4 regions of the Mesorhizobium sp. B3-1-9 genome follow, and region 1 is predicted to be linked to each of the others. Evidence: riboswitches for the same ligand, from Rfam matches in the RefSeq annotation. Region 1 holds a riboswitch; each other region holds the start of a gene.
The links. A riboswitch is a leader RNA that binds a small molecule or an ion and turns the genes downstream of it on or off. The one in region 1 is predicted to bind cobalamin.
Positions count from the first base shown of each region.

Region 1 (4,967 bases):
CGTGAGCACGACAGGCATGCCCCAAGGCACGTTCCTTGGCGCCTGCAGGCAGGGAAACCTTGCCTTCCGACACCTGGGCCTCCCACCACGCGTAGTGTTTCAGCCTGTAGCTGCCCAGGCGCACCGCTGAGACCGGCGATGGGACCGCCTCCGAGATTGAGCGCGGTGTTGATGTCGAGTCCTGCTTTCAGCAGGGAAGTCGCCGGCCTGTCCAGGGAGAAGAAGGCTTCCTTGGTCGAGCCGACGATGATGCGGCCCTGACCGCTTCGGCGATGAAGGTGCGGTTCGCCAGCCAGTTGCTCTTTGCGCGCACGCTGTTGCCGCCATCCTCGCCGATCAGCGGCGGATAGGACACCATCGCATTTTCGGCCCCATCCAGAACCGCTCGCCAGGCGCGGCCGGCAAGGTCGACCACGTGCGTGCCGCATGGGTGGCACTCTCCATCCGGGTTGACAGGACAGACGCGCCGCCCTAGCTTTCGCGTTAGTGACCACTAACGCGAAATACTGGACAGCGCTCGGCGATCCGACGCGACGCACGATCTTCGAACTGCTGGTCGACCGCCCCAGCTCGGTCAGCGGGCTCGCCAATGCACTGCCCGTGACGCGGCCGGCGGTCTCGCAGCATCTGAAGGTTCTCAAGGATGCCGGGCTGGTGGCCGACACGCGCTCGGGCAAGGAACGCATCTACCGTATCGACCCGGACGGCCTCGCGGCTTTCCGGGCGGAGATCGACCAGTTCTGGGTGAAGACGCTCGCGGCTTACGCGCGGCTTGTCGAGCAACCGACGGAGGACGAAACATGATCAAGCAGCCGGCACCCGCGCCCGTGAAACATTCCGTCGTCGTCGCGGCGCCGATCGCACGCGCCTTCAAGGTGTTCACCGAGGATTTCGGCAGCATCAAACCGCGCGAGCACAATCTGCTCGCCGTCCCGATCGCGGAAACGATCTTCGAGCAGCGGGTCGGCGGCCACGTCTACGACCGTGGCGTCGATGGCTCAGAGTGCCGCTTCGCCCGTGTGCTGGCCTACGATCCGCCGAACCGGCTGCTTCTGAGCTGGGACATCAGCCCGCGCTGGCAGATCGAAACCGACCTCACCCGCACAAGCGAGTGGGAAGTCCGCTTCACGGCCGAGGCGGAAAACCGCACCCGCGTCGAAATCGAGCATCGCCATATCGAGCGGCATGGCCAGGGCTGGGAAAGCGTGCGCGGCGGAGTCGACAGCGATCAGGGCTGGCCGCTCTACCTGCAGCGGTTCCAGGACCTCTTTTCCCGGGCAGCCTGACAGCACCACCCGGTACCGAAGGGCTTGGCCCGCACGACAGCCATTGGAAGGAGCGCGGAAAATGGAAGCTTATTGGCTGAGCACGCTCGGCGTGCTTGCGCTCTGTCTCCTGTCGGTGGCGCTGGCGGTCTATTCCGGCTCGTCCAAGGGATTTGCGGGCAAGCTTTCGGGTCCGGTCGTCCCGGCGGACGACGACAACCGGCTCTACCGGATCGACCGCGTCCACATGAATTCGGTCGAGGCGCTGGCCCCTTTCGTCGTGCCCGTGATGCTGGCGATGATGGTCGGCGTCGGCCCGGTGACGCTCGCCGTGCTTGTCTGGGTTCACCTGGCGATACGCCTCGTACACATGGTCATCTACCTGCGTGGAGGAAACGCCGCCAAGGGCGGCAGCGTCAGGACGATCCTCTATGTCTCGGGCGCGCTGGTCACGCTTGTTCTCATCCTCGTGACGGGGTGGGCGGCGCTTCGCTGAGCAGCTTTCGCTTCGTCGGCGGACACCCTCGGCCGATCAGAGGTTCATCCCGGTACAACCACAATCCCTGTTGGTCCGGCAACGAACGCGCTCGCGGCGGTTGCGTTCCCGATATGCCAGGCTGCACATCGCCTTGGGCAGGATCAAGTAACGAATTGGTGGGACGGCTGCGCATCAGTCCTTCGGCGCGTTGCTGTAGAGCGCCACGCCGACGCGGTCGTTGCGCCGCCACCGCACCAGAGCGCGATAGGCCGTATCGTCGGCCGGGACCTCGAGCAGGAAGCGGTCCGGGATCTCCACATCGGCGCCGACGCGCAATTCCGCACCTTGCTCGTGCTGATTTCTGACCGAGCAGCCGATCCTGACGCCGGCGGCGATGATCGTGGCTTCCTTGAGCACGAATTCGCGCGCATGAAGACGGCGCTCGGTCTCGGGAAAATTGGCCATATCCGGCGGGCTCCTCAGGCAAGGCTCTCCTCGCAACAGGGCAGCACCATAGCAGCGAGGCGTTTCCGTTCCGTTAGCAATCACTGAAACGCGGAACGGCAGCTTCATAGGCCGACCGCGTTCATCGGGATCTCTCATGCCCAGAGGGTTCAACCAGAGACGATGACCCCGCTCGCGTGCAGGACCCAGCGGCGGCCGTCGCCGCGGAACTCGGTGAGCGACAGCGGCTCGATGTCGATCTTCCAGACCGAGGAAAGCGGCGCGCCCAGAACATGCACCATGGCCGCGCGGATCGGCAGGGCGTGCGTGAGCGCGATGGTATGACCGCTCTCGGAAGCCAGGCGCTCCATCAGCGCGGCGCCGCGCCGGGCGACGGCGGCAAGCGATTCGCCGCCATGGGGCGCCGCTTCCGCATCGGCGAACCAGGCCGCCATGCCTTCCGGATCTTCTGCCTGCACCTCCTCGAAGCCTTTGCCGGCCCAGCGCCCGAAATCCTGCTCGGCAAGCAGCGGCTCGACCGTCGCCTCGAGGCCGAGCGCCTCGGCCGTCTGCCGCGCGGCCAGCGCCGGACTCGTCCAGACGCGGTCGGCGCGGCGCAGCGAAGCGGCCAGCGCGCCGGCACGCTCGAAGGCTCGCGGCTCCGGCGCCTCGTCACTCGGAAAACGACCCTTGCGCGTGGCCTGCGTCGCGCCGCTTGCGATCATCGTCAGGCGGGCGAGCATCCCAAAACTCCGTGGTCCAGTGAAATTTCGGCCGCGCGAAGCCGTGTTGGCCATTACATGTCGTTGACAGGCGAACGAAGTGCTGACAAGTGTTTTAGCGCTATACGGGATTGGAAGCCGGTGCGAGTCCGGCACGGTCGCGCCACTGTGATCGGCACCAGCCGAAAGTCAGGCCTTATTCCGCAGCATTGTTCGATCAACGGGACGCAGTATCCCACGGGAGGTCAATATGTCCGACACCACCTTCGCCCCCAGCTACGGTCCGGTTGCGATTCCGGTTCGCGAGCTTCTGCCGTGGGCCATCTTCGCCGGCCTGCTGTTGATGCTGGCGATCTATTTCGTCGGGGCGGAAGAAGGCGCGACGTCGCTGCTCCGCGGCACCTATGTGCACGAATTCGTGCATGACGGCCGCCACCTGCTCGGCTTCCCCTGCCACTAAGGCGGTTCAGCATCGCTGAACTCGCTTCGATTTTGGTCTAACGCGATTCCGGACGGAAAACCGGCACGCAGTTTTCCTGGAATTGCTGGGTTGGTTTAACGCTATTCCGGACGGAAAACCGCTACGCACTTTTCCTGGAATTGCTTAGAGGGTTAACGACATGGTCGGAAAACTTTTGCTGCGCGGCATGCTTGTCGGGCTGGTTGCGGGGATTCTGGCATTCGCCTTCGCCCGCGTCTATGGCGAGCCGCAGGTCGACAAGGCGATCGCCTTCGAGGAACAGCAGGCCCAGGCGGCCGGCGAGGCGCCGGAGCCCGAGATGGTCAGCCGCGTCATGCAGGCTGGCATCGGTCTCGCAACCGGCGTGCTGGTCTATGGCGCCGCCCTCGGCGGGCTATTCTCGCTGGTCTTCGCCTATGCCTATGGCCGGCTGGGTTCGCTTGGGCCCCGTGGCACTTCGGCGCTCATAGCGCTGCTCGGCTTCCTGGCGGTGATCGTGGTGCCCAGCCTCAAATACCCGGCCAACCCGCCCGCGGTCGGCAATGCCGAGACCATCGGCTACCGCACGGAATTGTTCTTCATCATGATCGTGGTCTCGATCGCGGCGATGGTGGCGGCGGTCGGCCTGGCGCAGCGGCTGTGGACCCGGCTCGGCGCCTGGAACGCCTCGATCGTGGCTGGGCTCGCCTTCCTCGTCGTCTTCGCACTGGTGAAGGCAGCCCTGCCCGACATCAACGAAGTACCGGAGAACTTCTCGGCGACGGTGCTGTGGCAGTTCCGCGTCGCCTCGCTTGGCATCCAGCTTGTGCTATGGACCGTCGTCGGGCTCGGCTTCGGCGCGGTTGCCGAGCGCGTGGTCGCGGCGCGCGACCAGCGCAGCCCTGCCCGCCGCTTCGCCTGAAATCCGATGCGTCGGCCGCCACGGTTCCTTGCCCTGGCGGCCATTTTCTTTTTGGCGACCGCCCTTTCGATCATGACGGCGGCAGCACCCGCCGAAGCGCATAGCGGATCCTTCGCCCCGCCTCCTCCCGGCATCCAGATCCCGAGCCTGACCCACGGCCAGATGGCCGTGATCGCCCGCTACCGCGGCGAGATCCTCGAGCTCGCCCAGCACCAGACCGCGACCGACCCGACCTTCCGGCGGCTCTACAATCACGGCAACCTGCAATTCACCTATTGCCTGTGGGGCCTGATGCCGGGCAGCCTCGCCGACGAGGAGAGCCCCTTCAACGAATGCAGCCACGCCTACCTCGCCACCGCCAAGGCGCTGCTCACCCATATGGCGACGATGCCCTCAGCCGAACGCAACGCGAAAGCACTGATCTCCGATATCGACGCCGACATGGTGCGCAGCGGCGCGTCGTGGATCCTGTGCCAGTATAGCGGCGAGTCTTTCAGCACCGGCGCCGTCGTCGAGCCCAGATGGCGCGACATGGTCTTCCACCTGCCGAGCCTCTGCGTGCTGCTTGCCACGATGGCGGCGCTCGTCGCCGCCGCATGGTCCATCTTCGGCACGCCGCGCGCCCGCGCGGCCTAGCCGAGCGCTGCGCGCCGGCGTAAGCATCGGCAATTGTCCGGTTCCGGATTCGCAGCCGCCA
Region 1 covers NZ_VFTJ01000002.1:347,469-352,435, reverse strand. The annotation lists gene FJW07_RS05185 (metalloregulator ArsR/SmtB family transcription factor) at 487-804, shown strand; gene FJW07_RS05180 (SRPBCC family protein) at 801-1,286, shown strand; gene FJW07_RS05175 (MAPEG family protein) at 1,348-1,761, shown strand; gene FJW07_RS05170 (PilZ domain-containing protein) at 1,936-2,208, opposite strand; gene FJW07_RS05165 (histidine phosphatase family protein) at 2,358-2,930, opposite strand; adenosylcobalamin (AdoCbl) riboswitch at 3,016-3,159, shown strand; gene FJW07_RS05160 (CbtB domain-containing protein) at 3,160-3,369, shown strand; gene FJW07_RS05155 (CbtA family protein) at 3,530-4,270, shown strand; gene FJW07_RS05150 (hypothetical protein) at 4,322-4,906, shown strand.

Region 2 (4,967 bases), on a different contig from region 1:
GGGCCGATGTGATAGAAGCCGAGTTCCTCGAACAGGGTGCCGCCGGTGACGTAACCGCGCGCATGCTCGACCGCCCGGGTGATGGCGCGGTCGGCGCGCTTGCCGAGATAGGATGTTAGCTTCTTGCCGAAATCGCGCAGGCCGAGATAGGCCTTGCCGGAGGCGAGCCTGGCCAGATAGGCGCTCATGGCGCCGGTCGGCGGCGCGATCGACATGTCGTTGTCGTTGAGGATGACGATCAGCCGGGCGTCGAGCGCGCCGGCATTGTTCAGCGCCTCGAAGGCCATGCCGGCCGACATCGAGCCGTCGCCGATGACGGAAATCACATTGTTGCGGCCGCCCGACAGGTCGCGCGCCATGGCCATGCCGAGGCCGGCCGAGATCGAGGTCGACGAATGCGCCGCGCCGAACGGGTCGTATTCGCTCTCGGCGCGCCGGGTGAAACCGGAGAGGCCGCCCTCCTGGCGCAGCGTGCGGATGCGGTCGCGGCGGCCGGTCAGGATCTTGTGCGGATAGGCCTGATGGCCGACGTCCCAGATCAGCCGGTCGTCCGGGGTGTCGAAGACATAATGCAGGGCGACCGTCAGTTCGACGACGCCGAGCCCGGCGCCGAGATGGCCGCCGGTCTGCGACACGGCGTCGATGAGCTCGGCGCGCAGTTCCGCGGCAAATTGCGGCAGCGCGCCCTCATCGAGCGTCCGCAAATCCGCCGGAATGCGGACCTTGTCGAGCAGCGGCGTGTCTGGCTTCACTCGGGCGCGTCCTGCCTTATCGATCGAACACGGCGCTATCAGCAGATTGCGCCATAATCATGCGCGGAATAGGCCGCCGGCGGACGAATGTAAATGCGCGCCAGTGACGCGCAAGCGGACCCTAATTCTCCGGCAGCGGGATGAACTCTTCTTCATCGCCGGGAACGATATCGAAGCGACCTGTCTTCCATTCCTGCTTGGCTTGCTCGATGCGTTCCTTGGAGGACGACACGAAATTCCACCAGATGTAGCGCTTGGAGCCCAGCGAAGCCCCGCCGAACAGCATGAAATGCGCGCCGCGCTCGGAGGAAACGACGATCTCCTCGCCCGGCTTGAACACCAGGAGCCGCTCGGCCGGGAAAATATCGCCGGCGATCGAGACGTCGCCTTCCAGCGTGTAGATGGCGCGCTCCTCGGCATCGGCCGGGATCTTCACGCTCGCGCCCGCCGCCAGCCTGAGATCGGCGTAAAGCGTGTCCGAAGCGGTCGCCACGGGCGAGCGCAGGCCTGAGAATTCGCCGGCGACGACGCGGCCGCTGACGCCCTCGGCATCGATCTGCGGCAAGCGGGCCACCGATGTGTTCGCGAACACCGGGGCAATTTCCTCCTTGCCGTCGGGCAGCGCCAGCCAGGTCTGCAGGCCGGAGACCGACATCGGCGCGCCGCGCAACTCCTCCGGCGTGCGCTCGGAATGGACGATGCCGCGCCCGGCGGTCATCAAATTCACGTCGCCCGGCGCGATCACCATTTCAGTGCCGAGCGAGTCGCGATGCCTGATCTTGCCGTCGAACAGGTAGGTGACGGTGGACAGCCCGATATGCGGATGCGGGCGCACGTCGAGCGCATGGCCGGCGCGCAGGATCGCCGGTCCCATGCGGTCGAAGAAGATGAACGGCCCGACCAGACGGCGCTTCGCCGTCGGCAGGGCGCGGCGCACCTCGAAGCCGCCAATGTCCTTGGCGTTGGGGACGACCATCAGCTCGATCTGGTCGCAGGCGAAGGCATCGCCCGGTTCAGGATCGTTTCCCGGAAAAAAGCTCATATCGGATCCTCAGGCGAAACGCAGCGCCGACCTGGCCTTCGCCTTGGCCGCCTCTTCCTCGCGATTGCGCGGTTCCTGGTTGGTTTCGAGCGAATCGATCAATTCGCGCGCGACAGCTGTGATCGCCTCGACGGCATGGTGGAAGGCATGTTCGTTGCGCTTGGAGGGCTTGGTCGAGCCGCTCAGTTTGCGCACGAATTGCAGCGCTGCGTCATGCACTTCGTCATTGGTCGCCGGCGGCTCGAAATTGGCCAGGGTCTTGATGTTGCGGCACATAGCTTGAACTCCTTACCTGCTTTCTTTGCCCCACCGTCGTCCAAATTACTCAGCGTCGAGCGGCTCCGTTCCAACCGGTTTGCCGTCGCGCGACAGCCTGATCTTCTCGACCTTGTCCTCGGCCGCTTTCAGCAGACGGTCGCAATGCGCCTTCAGCGCTTCGCCGCGCTCGTAGATCTTGATCGACTGGTCGAGCGGGACGTCGCCGCGCTCAAGATCATCGACGATCTTCTCCAGCGCGTCGAGCGCCTGTTCGAAGCTCATCGCCTTGACGTCCTCATTGCCTTCCAATGCCATAGCCTATCCCTTCATCAGCCGCCCGACATGGGCGGCGACTGAAAATGCCAGTCCCTGCAGATCGTAGCCGCCTTCAAGCAGGCTGACGAGCCTGTTGGAGCTGTGGCGGCCGGCGCGCTCCATCAATTGCCCGGTCGCCCAGTCGAAATCGTCCTCGGTCAGGTTGATCTCGGCGAGCGGATCGCGGTGGTGCGCGTCGAAACCGGCGGAAATGATGATCAAGTCCGGCGCGAACGCATCGATCGAGGGCAGCACGCGCGACAGGAAGGCGTCGCGGAACAGGTCGCTGCCGGTCTGCGGCGCGAGCGGCGCGTTGACGATGTTGCCGGCGCCGGTTTCGCTTTTCGCTCCGGTACCGGGATAAAGCGGCATCTGGTGCGTCGAGCAATAGAGAACCGACGGGTCGTCCCAAAAAATGTCCTGTGTGCCGTTGCCGTGGTGGACGTCCCAGTCGACGATGGCGACGCGCTCGGCCTGATGCTTCTTCTGCGCGTAGCGGGCGGCGATCGCGGCCGTGTTGAACAGGCAGAAGCCCATCGCGGTGGCCTTTTCGGCGTGGTGACCCGGCGGACGGGCAGCGACGAAGACGTTGGCGGCACGGCCCTCGAAGACGTCGTCCACTGCCGCGTTGGCGCCGCCGATCGCCGTCACCACGGCCTGCCAGCTTTTCGGGCTGGCGCTGGTATCGGCGTCGATCGAGACGATGCCGCTCTCAGGGATCGCCGCGCGCACGCGCTCGACGAAATCCTCGGGATGCGCATAGAGGATCGTTTTCTCGTCGCCTTCAGGCGCCTTAACGCGGTCGAGCGCCGAAAAAGCCTCGTCGTCGAGCACGCGTTCGATGGCGCGCAGGCGGTCGGGCCGCTCGGGATGGCCGGGCGGCGTGAGGTGTTCCAGAAAGATCGGGTGCGTGTAGAGACGGGTGGCCATGGCGCCTAATCTAGGCACCGGCGGCGCGGATGACCATGTTTGAAAGCCGAATGGCTGGGGAAAATTGCGCCAGCCCGTGTCGCTGGCGCCATTGGCGCGGCGCAAGCTTCGCGGTAAGGTTCTTCGCTGCCTGGTGCCCGCGACGCGGGAGAATCGGGAACACGGTTGAACTCCGTGGCGTGCCCAACGCTGTGAGGGGGACCGCGCCGGCAAAGCCACTGTCGATGACGGGAAGGCGCCGGATGCGGGAGGATCCCGAGCCAGAAGACCGGCCCGGCAGACATGGTTTTCCGCTTGGTCAGGCGGGAAACTGCTTGTCGCAAGGGGAAAAGCGATGACGGCAGCAGCGATCGCCGCGGGCGGCGACGACTTTGACCAATTGGCGCGCGACGCGGTCTATCGGGCGATGTTCACCAGGCGTGACGTGCGCAGCCATTTTGTCCCCGACGATCTCGATGACAGCGTGTTGGCGCGGCTCATCACCGCCGCGCATCATGCGCCCTCGGTCGGCTATATGCAGCCGTGGAACTTCATCGTCATCCGCGATCCAGGCAGGCGGCGGGAGGTGCGCGACCTGTTCCTCGCCGCGCGCGAGCAGGAGCTGCCGGCGATCGAGGCGGAACGGCAGGCGCTATACCGCAAGCTTAAGCTCGAGGGCATCTGCGAAAGCGCGCTCAATCTGTGCATCACCTGCGACCGGCAGCGGTCGAAGGATTCGCCGCTCGGGCGCTGGCACAATCCGGAGATGGACCTCTACAGCACCGTCTGCGCGGTGCAGAATTTCTGGCTGGCGGCGCGGGCCGAGGGTGTCGGCGTCGGCTGGGTCAGCATCATCGAGACGGAAGCGCTGAAGCAGCTCTTGTCGATCCCGGAACATGTGACGCCGATCGCCTATCTCTGCGTCGGCCGCGTCTCAGCCTTCGCGCCGAAGCCCGATCTCGAGGCGCATGGCTGGGGCAAGCGCCTGCCGCTGCCGGAACTGGTGATGAGCGAGACTTTTCGCGGCGCCGGCGAGGCGCCGCTCAAATCGGCGATAGAGCATTATGGCAAGTTGAAGATCATGTCGCGCGGGTGATCCAAATTTGCCGTGATCGCGACACGTGCGCGTTCACGCCGGCGTTGCCGTCCAAGCGCCTATTTCCGATCGTCCCATCAACGTGCCGTCTTTGCCTATCTCCGAAAGGATACGCTCCGCGAGCACCGAGGGCTCGATTTGCGAAGCTGTCACGATCCCGAGCCTTTCCATGGTCGGCAATTGTGTCTCGACAAGATCGGTCACAAGATGCACAACGTCGACGGTTCGACGTCCGGACGCAATGACCGCCTCCAATCTCAGGGTCGGCGCAGGCAAGCCAGCATCTTCAAACACGCGGGCGAGCCGCGCGCCAAGGCGCACCTGCGCGCCCGCTCTCTCGATAGTGCTGCTGAGCAACCCGCACACCTGATCGTAGGTTGGCGACGGAGGCGATGAACGCGCTCCATCCCAGTCAAGCTCATGGAATATAACGATCCCACCTGTTCGCAAATGGCGGACGATCCGGCGAAGCGATTGCGCCGGATCGGGCATGAACTGGAGAACGTAACGACCAACTATCGCATCAAACGGTTCGTCGAATTTCATTTCGGCCGGGTCGCCGTGCCTGAAGGCGATTCTATCTGACCCGGCATTC
Region 2 covers NZ_VFTJ01000007.1:176,585-181,551, forward strand. The annotation lists gene dxs (1-deoxy-D-xylulose-5-phosphate synthase) at 1-752, opposite strand, end outside; gene FJW07_RS15315 (pirin family protein) at 874-1,794, opposite strand; gene FJW07_RS15320 (DUF2277 domain-containing protein) at 1,804-2,070, opposite strand; gene FJW07_RS15325 (exodeoxyribonuclease VII small subunit) at 2,116-2,367, opposite strand; gene FJW07_RS15330 (histone deacetylase family protein) at 2,371-3,297, opposite strand; cobalamin riboswitch at 3,412-3,589, shown strand; gene bluB (5,6-dimethylbenzimidazole synthase) at 3,632-4,372, shown strand; gene FJW07_RS15340 (methyltransferase domain-containing protein) at 4,406-4,967, opposite strand, start outside.
Region 2: another riboswitch for cobalamin. It lies ahead of bluB (5,6-dimethylbenzimidazole synthase); the one in region 1 lies ahead of FJW07_RS05160 (CbtB domain-containing protein).

Region 3 (4,967 bases), on a different contig from region 1:
CGCGATCGGCCTCCGGCCGGTTGGCGAAGGCGCGGAAGGCGAGCGCCGGGTCGGTTTCGACCTCGTCCTTGAACGAGATGGCGCCGGCCAGGATGCGGCCGTCGAGCTCGGGCAATACAACGTGCATGGCGAGATCGGCGGGCGCCAGGCCGCGCTGATTCTTTTCCCAGACCTCGCGTCTCGTTGTGGCGACGATGACCTGGAACACTGGCACGCCGGCGCGGTCGAACAGAGTCTCGATGCCGGGCTCCGCACCGGAGGCGAAGGCGGTCGCGGTGACAATGGCCGCAGGGTTCAGCGAGGCGATCGCGTTTTCGACGAAGGCTAAGGACGCCGGATCCTTGAGGCTGGACACGAAGATCGGCACAGGGGCCATGCCTTGCTGCTTCAACGCTTCCGCCAGAGCGTCGATCGGCGCGATGTCTGCGGCAAGCAGCATGGAACGGTAGAAGAGGATGGGGACGACTGCGAAATTGTCGACGCCGAGTTCCGTCACACCCCCCTCTGTCCTGCCGGACATCTCCCCCGCAAGGGGGGAGATTGCTCTGTGGTCGACGGTTTCGCCAACTGTAGATGTTTCAGCTAGCTCGATATTTGACGAAGCAGAGATAGAGCCGGCTTGGGTGACGGCTGATCTCCCCCCTTGCGGGGGAGATGTCCGGCAGGACAGAGGGGGGTGCGAAGGAATGCCGACCCTTGAAACGTTCGACTTCTCGACGACACCAACTCCCGGCTCATAATACCCCGCCTTCGGCACACTGACCGCATCAACCACGGCCGCCTCAGCCCCCGCAAGCCTTGCCAGCCTTTGCACCAGCGCCGCCATATTGGCCGGCCCGCCTTCGCGGAAATAGCCGAGCAGCGCGTCGAGCTCGGCACGCGGCAGCGTCGAGCCTTCGATCAGCCGCTGGTCCTCGTCATGGCTTTCGCCGGGCAGCAGCGCCAGCTTGATGCCGCGCTCGCGCGCGACCGCGGCGAGCTGGTCGCAGCCATAGCGCCACCACTCATAGCCGCCGAGGATGCGCACCAGGACGACCTTGGCGTGGCGGGCGACGCTGTCGATCCAAAGATCCACCGACATCGGGTGGCGAAGGTCGCGCAGCGCCGCAAGCCGCATCGCGGGCAGCCGCGCGGCATCGGCCTTCCAGGCGGCGGCCAGACCGGCGAGGTCGCTGTCGGTGAAGGACAGGGCCACCACATCCGCAGGCGTCTGCCTGAGGTCGACCGGCTCGGCGAGATCGTCGAGCGAAGCGGATGTCGTGGTGAGGATATGCATCGCTTTGGTGTTGGTCTCAGCCGGCGAGGATACGTTCGATCGCCGGGCGGTTCAGCCCCTTGAGGCCGATGACGACGAGCCGCGAGCGGCGGTCGTCATCCGCCGTCCAGGCGCGGTCATAATAGTGGTTGACGCGCGGGCCAACGGCCTGGAGCAGGAGGCGCATCGGCTTGCCGCCGACCTCGACGAAACCTTTGACGCGCAGCACGTTTTCCTGCTCTGCGGCAAGGGCGACGCGATTGGCCAGCTCATCGGGGTTGGCAACCGACGGGATGTCGATGACGAAGGAATCGAAATCGTCATGCTCATGGTCGAGCTCGTCGTCGTGGTGCGTCTTGCGGTTCTCGATGTCGTCCTCGACGGCGAGCCCGAGGCCGAGCAGCACCGACGGGTCGACCTTGCCTTGCGCGGTCGGAACGATCTTCACGGCGCGCGCGACGTGCTTGCCGATGACGGCGTTGGCGCGCTGCGATCCGGCCGCATCCATCAGGTCGCTCTTCGACAGGATGATCAGGTCGGCGCAGGCAATCTGGTCCTCGAATACCTCTTCGACCGGATCGTCATGGTCGAGCGTCACGTCCGCGGCGCGCTGGGCCTGCAGGGCATCCATGTCGGAAGCGACGCGGCCGTCGGCCAGCGCCGGGCCATCAACAACGGCGAGGACCCCGTCGACCGTGACGCGGCTCTTCACCGTCGGCCACTGGAAGGCCTGGACCAGCGGCTTCGGCAGAGCGAGGCCGGAGGTCTCGATCAGGATGTGGTCGACCTTGGGGTTGAGCGACAGGATCTGGTCGAGCGCCGGCACGAAATCGTCGGCCACGGTGCAGCAGATGCAGCCATTGGCGAGCTCGACGATGTTTTCCTCTGGGCAGGTGTCGACGCCGCAGCCTTTCAGTATCTCGCCGTCGATGCCGACATCGCCGAACTCGTTGACGATGATCGCCAGCCGCTTGCCCTTGGCGTTCTCGAGCAGGTTGCGGATCAGCGTCGTCTTGCCGGCGCCGAGGAAGCCGGTGACGACGGTGCAGGGAACACGGGAAACGGAAGCGTTCATGGTCAGTCCTTCAGCATGTCGAGGGGAGGGATGCGGGCAACCAGGCCGCGCTTGAGGGAATCGGGCCGGCCGCGCCAGGGGATCAGGCCGTCGGTCGAGATGGCGAAGAGCTTTGCGCCGGCGATGAGGTCGGCGCCGCTGGTCGGGGTCAGATCGCCGAAGACATAGCTCCAGCAGCCGTCGCGCAGCAGCGCGGCGCTCAGCCGGCGCTTGCAATTGCCGAGGCATTCGACGGTGCGGATGCGGACGTTTTCACCGGAGGCGGCACGGCGCGTGTCTTCAGCCAGCAGCGCGCCGGGACGCGGATGGGCGTCCGAGCCGGTTTCGTCGCGGCAGGAGGAGCAGACGATGACGGTCACGCCGGCCAGCGCGTCGGGCTCGGACGAAATATCCGCACTATTTGCCGGGAAACTGCCGTTGCGATCCAAAACCAGGCTCCTTGCCCGGAAAACCCGCCGGGCATTCGGATACTTAAAGTCTCAGACGGCAGGTCTCCTGGCTCGCGAGTCGTCGCCTTGAAGGCCGCCTTCCCGGGAACATCCCAGTGGTTTTCGGCCGGGGCTCGTCGCTTACAGTTGCGGGGACAGCCGCGGATTTGGGCGTTGGCCCGCACCGCATTCCCTCTTGGCTCCTCCCTTTGCCGGGAGAAGACCGTCTGCGGCGGATTTAGGCTTATGGCCGGGTGCATGTCAACGCACGGCTACGACACCGCGATGTCGGCCAGCGCCGGCCCGAGGTCGCCGGCCGGCGTCACTTCGATCGCCTCCAGGCCGAGCCATGCCTGCATCTGCTTCAATTCGTCGAAGAGCTGGGCGACCGTTTCGGCGGGGGCGCCGGCCTCTGCAAAGGCGGCATGGACGCGCAGCACGCTCGCCGGCCGATCGGCTCGCAGATCGACACGGGCGACGATGCGGTCGCCAAGCAGGAAGGGCAGCACGTAGTAGCCGTATTGGCGCTTTTCGGCCGGCGTGTAGATCTCGATGCGGTAGCGGAAGCCGAAGAGTTTTTCCGTCCGGGTGCGCTCGAAGACGACGGGATCGAAGGGGGCGAGCAGGGCGCGGGCCTCTATCCGGCGTGGAAAGCGGGCGTCCTTGTGGAGATAGGCGGTCTTGTCCCAGCTCTCGACCTTCACAGGCAGCAGTTCGCCCGCTTCGACCAGTTCCTCGATGCGGTCTTTCGTATCGCCCGGCGCGAGACGAAAATAGTCGCGAAGGTCGCCATAGGTGGCGATGCCATGGGCGCGGGCCGAGATGCGCAGCAATTCGCGATGCGCGTCCTCGACCGAGGGTACCGGCAGGTCGAGTACGGCCTGCGGCAAAACGCGCTCGGGCAGGTCGTAATAGCGTTCGAAGCCGCGCCGGTAGGCGGTGGTGATGCGTCCGGCCCAGAACAGCCATTCGAAAGCGTGCTTGGCCTCGCTCCAGCCCCACCAGCCGCCATTGCCCTTGTGGCCTTCGATGTCGGACGCGGCGATCGGGCCGCGTTCGGCGACCTGCGCATAGATCTCGTCGATCATCGCCTTGCGCTCCCGGCCCCATTTCGCCAGGCCGAGATACATCTCGTCGCCCTGCTCGGCGCGCAGCATGCGCCAGCGCATCAAAGGGTAGGTTTCGACAGGCAGGAACGACGCCTCATGCGCCCAATACTCAAAGACCGCGCGCTTGCGGGTGACCGCGGCGTTGTCGAGCAGCGCAAGCGGGTAGGGGCCGAGGCGAGAATAGAGCGGCATATAATGAGCGCGCACCACAGCGCTGACGGAATCGATCTGCAACAGGCCGGTTCGTGAAAGCACGCGCGCAAGGTGGCGGCGATCCGGAACGCCGCCGGGCCTTGGGTCGTTGAACCCCTGTGCTCCGAGCGCAATGCGCCTCGCCATGGCCAGCGAAATCTTGTCCTTCATCGAGGCGCCCTTGCCCTGATCATTTGCCGGATTTTTAGCCGGTGATTCCGGCGATGCTAGCAGGCAAATGGCGGGAGATATGTCAGGAGAGAAAAGTGGAGTAAAAAGCGAAGGAAATCAAACAGGAGCGGATCGGACCAGTTTCTTCCGATAAGGCGTCCAGGGCCGCGATTTGAACAAGGTTTGACTTGCGTCACCGAAACCGCTGCGCTAACCCTCGCCGCGTTGCAGCATGGGCCCCTTAAAACGGTTCAGCGGTTAAACTGTCACGCTTCCGCATTAGAGTTCGTTGCTGTAATCAAAGTGAACTGCCCGCCTAAGGAAAGCCGCCGCATGAGCGCACTCCTGAGTTCATATCTGCCGATCGTCCTGTTCATCGCCGTGGCGCTGGTCGTCGGCCTTGCGCTGCTCATAGCGCCGTTCCTGGTGGCCTACCGCAATCCCGATCCGGAGAAGCTTTCCGCCTATGAATGCGGCTTCAACTCGTTTGACGACGCCCGTATGAAATTCGACATCCGCTTCTACCTGGTGTCGATCCTGTTCATCATCTTCGATCTCGAGGTCGCCTTCCTGTTCCCGTGGGCGGTCTCCTTCTCCAAGGTCGGCATGCTCGGCTTCTGGTCGATGATGGTGTTCCTGGCGGTGCTGACCATCGGCTTTGCCTATGAATGGAAAAAAGGAGCGCTGGAATGGGATTGAACGACAGTTCAGGCACCCTCGTCGCGCCGAAGCCCAAG
Region 3 covers NZ_VFTJ01000005.1:196,367-201,333, reverse strand. The annotation lists gene FJW07_RS11455 (cobaltochelatase subunit CobN) at 1-1,276, opposite strand, end outside; gene cobW (cobalamin biosynthesis protein CobW) at 1,293-2,330, opposite strand; gene FJW07_RS11445 (DUF1636 family protein) at 2,333-2,758, opposite strand; cobalamin riboswitch at 2,798-3,001, opposite strand; gene FJW07_RS11440 (winged helix-turn-helix domain-containing protein) at 3,031-4,230, opposite strand; gene FJW07_RS11435 (NADH-quinone oxidoreductase subunit A) at 4,564-4,929, shown strand; gene FJW07_RS11430 (NADH-quinone oxidoreductase subunit B) at 4,920-4,967, shown strand, end outside.
Region 3: another riboswitch for cobalamin. It lies ahead of FJW07_RS11445 (DUF1636 family protein); the one in region 1 lies ahead of FJW07_RS05160 (CbtB domain-containing protein).

Region 4 (4,967 bases), on a different contig from region 1:
CGACGCCGGCGCGCTCCAGATGCGTGATCAGCACGCGCTCGTGGATGTCCTGCGGCAGCGCGAAGGCGAAGGAATAGGGGCTGATGCCGCGGCCGAAATCGGCGAGCGGGAGTCTCGCGGCGACGCCTGCCGGCGTGTGCACGGTGAGCTGTTCGATCTTCACGCCCGCTGCAAGCACGTCGTCGACGATGCCGATCTGGCGGTGGAATTCCAGCGTGCGCGCCTGGACGGCCAGCGCGCGCGAGGTTTCGCCGGGAGCGGCGGCCTTGTCGAAGATGCGCACCGGAACGCCGAGCTTGGTCAACCAGAGCGCGAGCGTCAGCCCGGTCGGGCCGGCGCCGGCGATGAGGACCTTGGTCTTTGACATGGTCATTTTCCTTCTCCCTCAACGATACGGACTTTTTCGTGTTCCCGCAGCCGGTTTACGCCGGCAGTGACGACCCGGTCGCCCTTGGTGAGCCCGGCACTGACGACTACGCGGTCGGTCTCGTAGCGGGCGATGGTGACCGGCTTGAGCTCGACAGCCGACGAGGCCGACACCACCCAGACGGCGGGCTTGCCTTCCTTGTCGAACAGCGCGCTGCCCGGCAGCAGCACGACAGGCGCGCCGGCGTTCTCGACGCGGCCGGCGACACTTGCGCCGAAACGCATCTCGTCAGGCGCTTTCTCGAGCGAAACCTTCACCTGGAAGGTGCGGGTGGCGGCGTCGGCCATCGGCGCTATCTCGCGCACAGTGCCGGCGGTCGAGATAGCCGGATTGCTGAGCAGCGAGACGGTGACGGCGGGTATCTTTCGACCGCGCCGGTCGCTGGTAAAGGCTGCTTCCGCGATAGAGAACACCGCGTCGCGGCTCTCCGGATCGGCGACGCGTACCACCATCTGCCCAACATTGACCGATTGGCCGGCCTCGGCGCCGGTGGCGGTGACGATGCCGTCGAATTCGGCCCGGAGCTCGGTGTAACCGAGCTGGTCCTTGGCCATCGCGAAGGCGATGTTCGCCGATTTCAGCTTGGCCTCGGCCGAGCGCAGATTCTTTAGCGTCGCGTCATGGTTGGCGCGTGTCGTGAAACCCTTGGCGAGCAGCGCGCTGATACGCGCTTCGGCGGCGCTGGCTTCCACCAGCACGGCCTCGGCCGCTGTCACATCGGCTTCCGCACTGGCCAGCCGGTTTCGATAATCCTGGTCGTCGACCTGGGCGAGCACCTCGCCCTTCTTCACCGTGGCGCCGACCTCGGCGGTGCGCTGGATGAGCTTGCCGGAAACGCGAAAACCGAGATCGCTCTCCAGCCTCGGCTTGATCTCGCCGATGGCGACGCGGTTATCCGCGGCGGGTTCCGGCGAGACCGAAACTGCCTTGACCAGCTTGGTTTCGGGCATGCCCGGCGCGACGTTCGATGCTTCGCTTCTGGCGCCGTGCCAGACCATCACGGCACCGCAAGCGAGAGCGGCGATCGAGCCGGCGACAAGGCGGCGCCTGAGCGGCTTGTTGTGCCCAAGAGGACTGTTGTGAAAACGTGCGGCAATCATGTCGTCTCCGTGCCCAAGGTTGCGGCCGCGCTTGGGAGGACGCGGCGGCCGGGAAAACTGCGTTGGCTGGCAGGGGATCGAGGCGTTGCAACCTGTCTTTCGCCAGCCCGATCTTTTTGCGATTTCGGCTCCGGCAAATCCCGAACGGTTTCTGAAAATTTTCCGATGTTTGGGTGAGACGGCGCGAGGAGGGATTGACTGCTACGCATTCGTTGGTATGTAACGTTATTACATATCATAACGAGAATCGAACCACGAATGCATTTCTCCAGGCAGGTCGCTTCACGCGGTGATGAACGCGCGCAGAAGCCGTTGCGACTCGCGCGCGGACAACCTACGATGGCTGCGTCATGGTCCCCGAGCCGCAAGGCGAGGGGTGAAAAGGGAACACGGTGAGATCCGGTCTGGATTGAACCCGTGGCTGCCCCCGCAACTGTGAGCGGCGAGCTTCATCCGAAACGCCACTGGCCGGCAAGGCTGGGAAGGCGGATGGCGCAACGACCCGCGAGCCAGGAGACCTGCCATCGACATGAGTTGACCGGACGGGGTGTGCCGGGAGGAGACGCGGGCACCGGTCTTGTCGGCCGGCTCGTCCAGCATCCTTCCGTCGCCATTTTGGAAAGTGACGGAAATGTTGGACGCCTCGAGAGCAATTCCAGGAAAAGTGTGTAGCGGTTTTCCGTCTGGAATTGCGTCAAAACAAAGAGATAGAGCGGTTCGCCGTTTCCGTGAAACGGTGAAACGCTCGAGCCATCGCATCATCGTCTGTTCGCTGTGTCGCGATACCGTGACCGGGCTGAGGTCCGGCGAGGGTTTGTGCGCCGACCTGCGCTCCAGGCTTTCCTTGCAGCCGGCGCCTTCCTTTGCCATCGAGACCATCGACTGCATGGCGGGTTGCGCGCGGCCGCTCGCCGTGGCCTTCATGGCGCAAGGCAAAGCCACCTATCTCTTCGGTTCCATCGACAGGGGCACCGACGCCGGCGCGCTGGTCGAATTTGCCAGGCTCTATGCCTCGCTGCCCGACGGCTGGTGCAATTCCGGCCAGCGCCCGGCAAGGCTAGCCGGCAAGATACTGGCGCGCATCCCCGCCGCGGGTAAGGCCAGGAAGCAAGTCCGGTGAACGTGCCCCTGCTTGAAGCCCGCGATCTGGGCGCCATGGCAAACGGCCGGACGCTAGTCGAGGATCTCAGCCTGTCGCTGGCGGCGGGTGAGCGGCTCGCCATCATCGGCCCGAACGGCGCCGGCAAGACGACTCTGCTGCGCATGTTGTGCGGAGCGTTGTCGCCGAGCCACGGCGAGGTTCGCCTGGCCGGGCGCCGGCTGGACAGGATCACCGCCGCCGAGCGGGCGCTCAGCATCGCCGTCGTCGGCCAGACGGACCAGCCGGATCCACGGCTGGCGCTCATCGACTATGTCGAGCTTGGCCGCGTCCCGCATGCCGGCCTGAGGCGCCGGCACGACGATCGCGACATCGTCGTCGAAGCACTGCGCCGGACCGGGCTCTTGCCACTGCTCGCGCGCAGCATCGGCTCGCTCTCCGGCGGCGAGCGCCAGCGCGCGCAGCTCGCCCGTGCCATCGCGCAAGAGCCGAAGATCCTGTTCCTCGACGAGCCGACCAACCACCTTGACCCGCGCGCCCGCGCAGAACTGCTCGAACTGGTGGCCGAATTCAGCATGACCGTGGTCGCCGTGCTGCACGATCTCGCCTTGGTGGCGCCCTTCGCCACCAACGTCGCGGTGATGAGCAACGCCCGGCTGCACGCGCTGGCGCCGCCGCGCGAGGCGCTGGCGCAGCCGCATATCCGCGAGGTTTTCGGCATCGACGTGCTGCGCCTGCGGCACCCGACCGAGGACCGCGAGCTCACCGTCTTCGAACTGCCCACGCGCGCTTGCTCGCCATCCTGAACCTGCCAACCCAAACAAGGAGCACCATCCCGTGAAACGCCTCGCTTTGTCGTTTGCCTTCTCGCTTCTCGCCTCGGTCGCCTTCGCCTTCCCGGTCACCGTCGACAGCTGCGGCAAGCCGCTCACCTTCGATGCACCGCCAAAACGCGCCGTCATCCAGGACCTCAACATGGCCGAGATGGCCTTCGTGCTGAAGCTGCAGCCGTCGATCGTCGGGCTTACCGGCATCACCGGCTGGTACAAGGTCGGCCCCGAGTTCAAGGCCGGGCAGGGCTCCATCCCGGAGCTGGCGCCAAAATATCCGACGCTGGAAAACCTCGTCGCCGTGCAGCCGGATTTCTTCTTCGCCGGCTGGTACTACGGCATGAAGCCGGGCGGCGAGGTCACGCCCGACACGCTCGCCCCACACGGCATCAAGACGCTGGTGCTGACCGAAAGCTGCGTCCATCTCGACAAGAACCGGCCCGCCGCCTCGATGGACTTGCTCTATGGCGACGTCGAGAAGCTCGGCAAGATCTTCGGCAAAGAGACGGAGGCCGAAAAGCTGGTCGCCGGCTGGAAGGCCGAGCTTGCCGATATCACCGCCAAGGTCGGCGACCGCAAGGGCACGCGCGTGTTCCTCTACGATTCCGGCGAGGACAAGCCCTTCACCGCCGGCAAGTTCGCCATTCCCAACGCCATGATCGCAGCCGCCGGCGGCGAAAACATAATGGCCGACATGGAGACGAGTTGGGGCAACACCGACTGGGAGACGGTCGCCTCGCGCAATCCACAGTTCCTCATCCTGCTCGATTACCAGGACGGCGGCGGCTACAGGAAGCTGCTCGATTTCCTTAAAGTCCATCCGGCCATGAAGGAGACCGACGCTGTCAGGAACGAGCGGTTCGTCGCGCTGCGCTACGCCGAGCTGACGCCCGGACCCGCCAACATCGAGGCGATCGGCAAGATCGCCAGGGCCATGCATCCGGAAGCGTTTTAGGCCTGGAGTTCTGATGGGGTGGGGATGGCTTCATTGACGGATCGCCTGCCTGTGAATCGGCCGCTTTGGAGATTGGCCAAAACACTCGCGACTTCGTCATCCACGGGCGGAGCAAGGAGCGAAGCGCCGTCGCACAGACCCTGGAATGATGGGTGGACGGCCCTTGCGGCATCGACGAAGTCGCGGATGCCTCGGCTAATCCCGGACGGCGGTATCGCGGCGGCAGGTCCCACGCCGTGAACCTGCGCCGCCGATCGTTCGCTTTGGCCATGATGCTTGGCGCGGCGCTGCTGGTCGCGCTCGGGCTGCTTTCGATCGCCTATGGCTCGACGCTGATACCTCTGCGCCAGGTCGTCGGCGCGCTGGCGCATGCGGCCGGACTGGGCAGCCAGAGCCCATCCGGCCCGGTCGGCAGCATCGTCGTCGACCTGAGGCTGCCGCGCACGTTGCTGGCGATCGCCGTCGGCGCCGGCCTTGGCGTGGTCGGCGCGCTGCTACAGACGGTCACTCGCAACGACCTCGCCGATCCGTTCCTGTTTGGCCTCTCCTCGGGCGC
Region 4 covers NZ_VFTJ01000003.1:185,578-190,544, forward strand. The annotation lists gene FJW07_RS07175 (FAD-dependent monooxygenase) at 1-373, opposite strand, end outside; gene FJW07_RS07180 (efflux RND transporter periplasmic adaptor subunit) at 370-1,527, opposite strand; cobalamin riboswitch at 1,862-2,068, shown strand; gene FJW07_RS07185 (DUF1636 family protein) at 2,264-2,647, shown strand; gene FJW07_RS07190 (ABC transporter ATP-binding protein) at 2,644-3,432, shown strand; gene FJW07_RS07195 (ABC transporter substrate-binding protein) at 3,464-4,411, shown strand; gene FJW07_RS07200 (iron ABC transporter permease) at 4,681-4,967, shown strand, end outside.
Region 4: another riboswitch for cobalamin. It lies ahead of FJW07_RS07185 (DUF1636 family protein); the one in region 1 lies ahead of FJW07_RS05160 (CbtB domain-containing protein).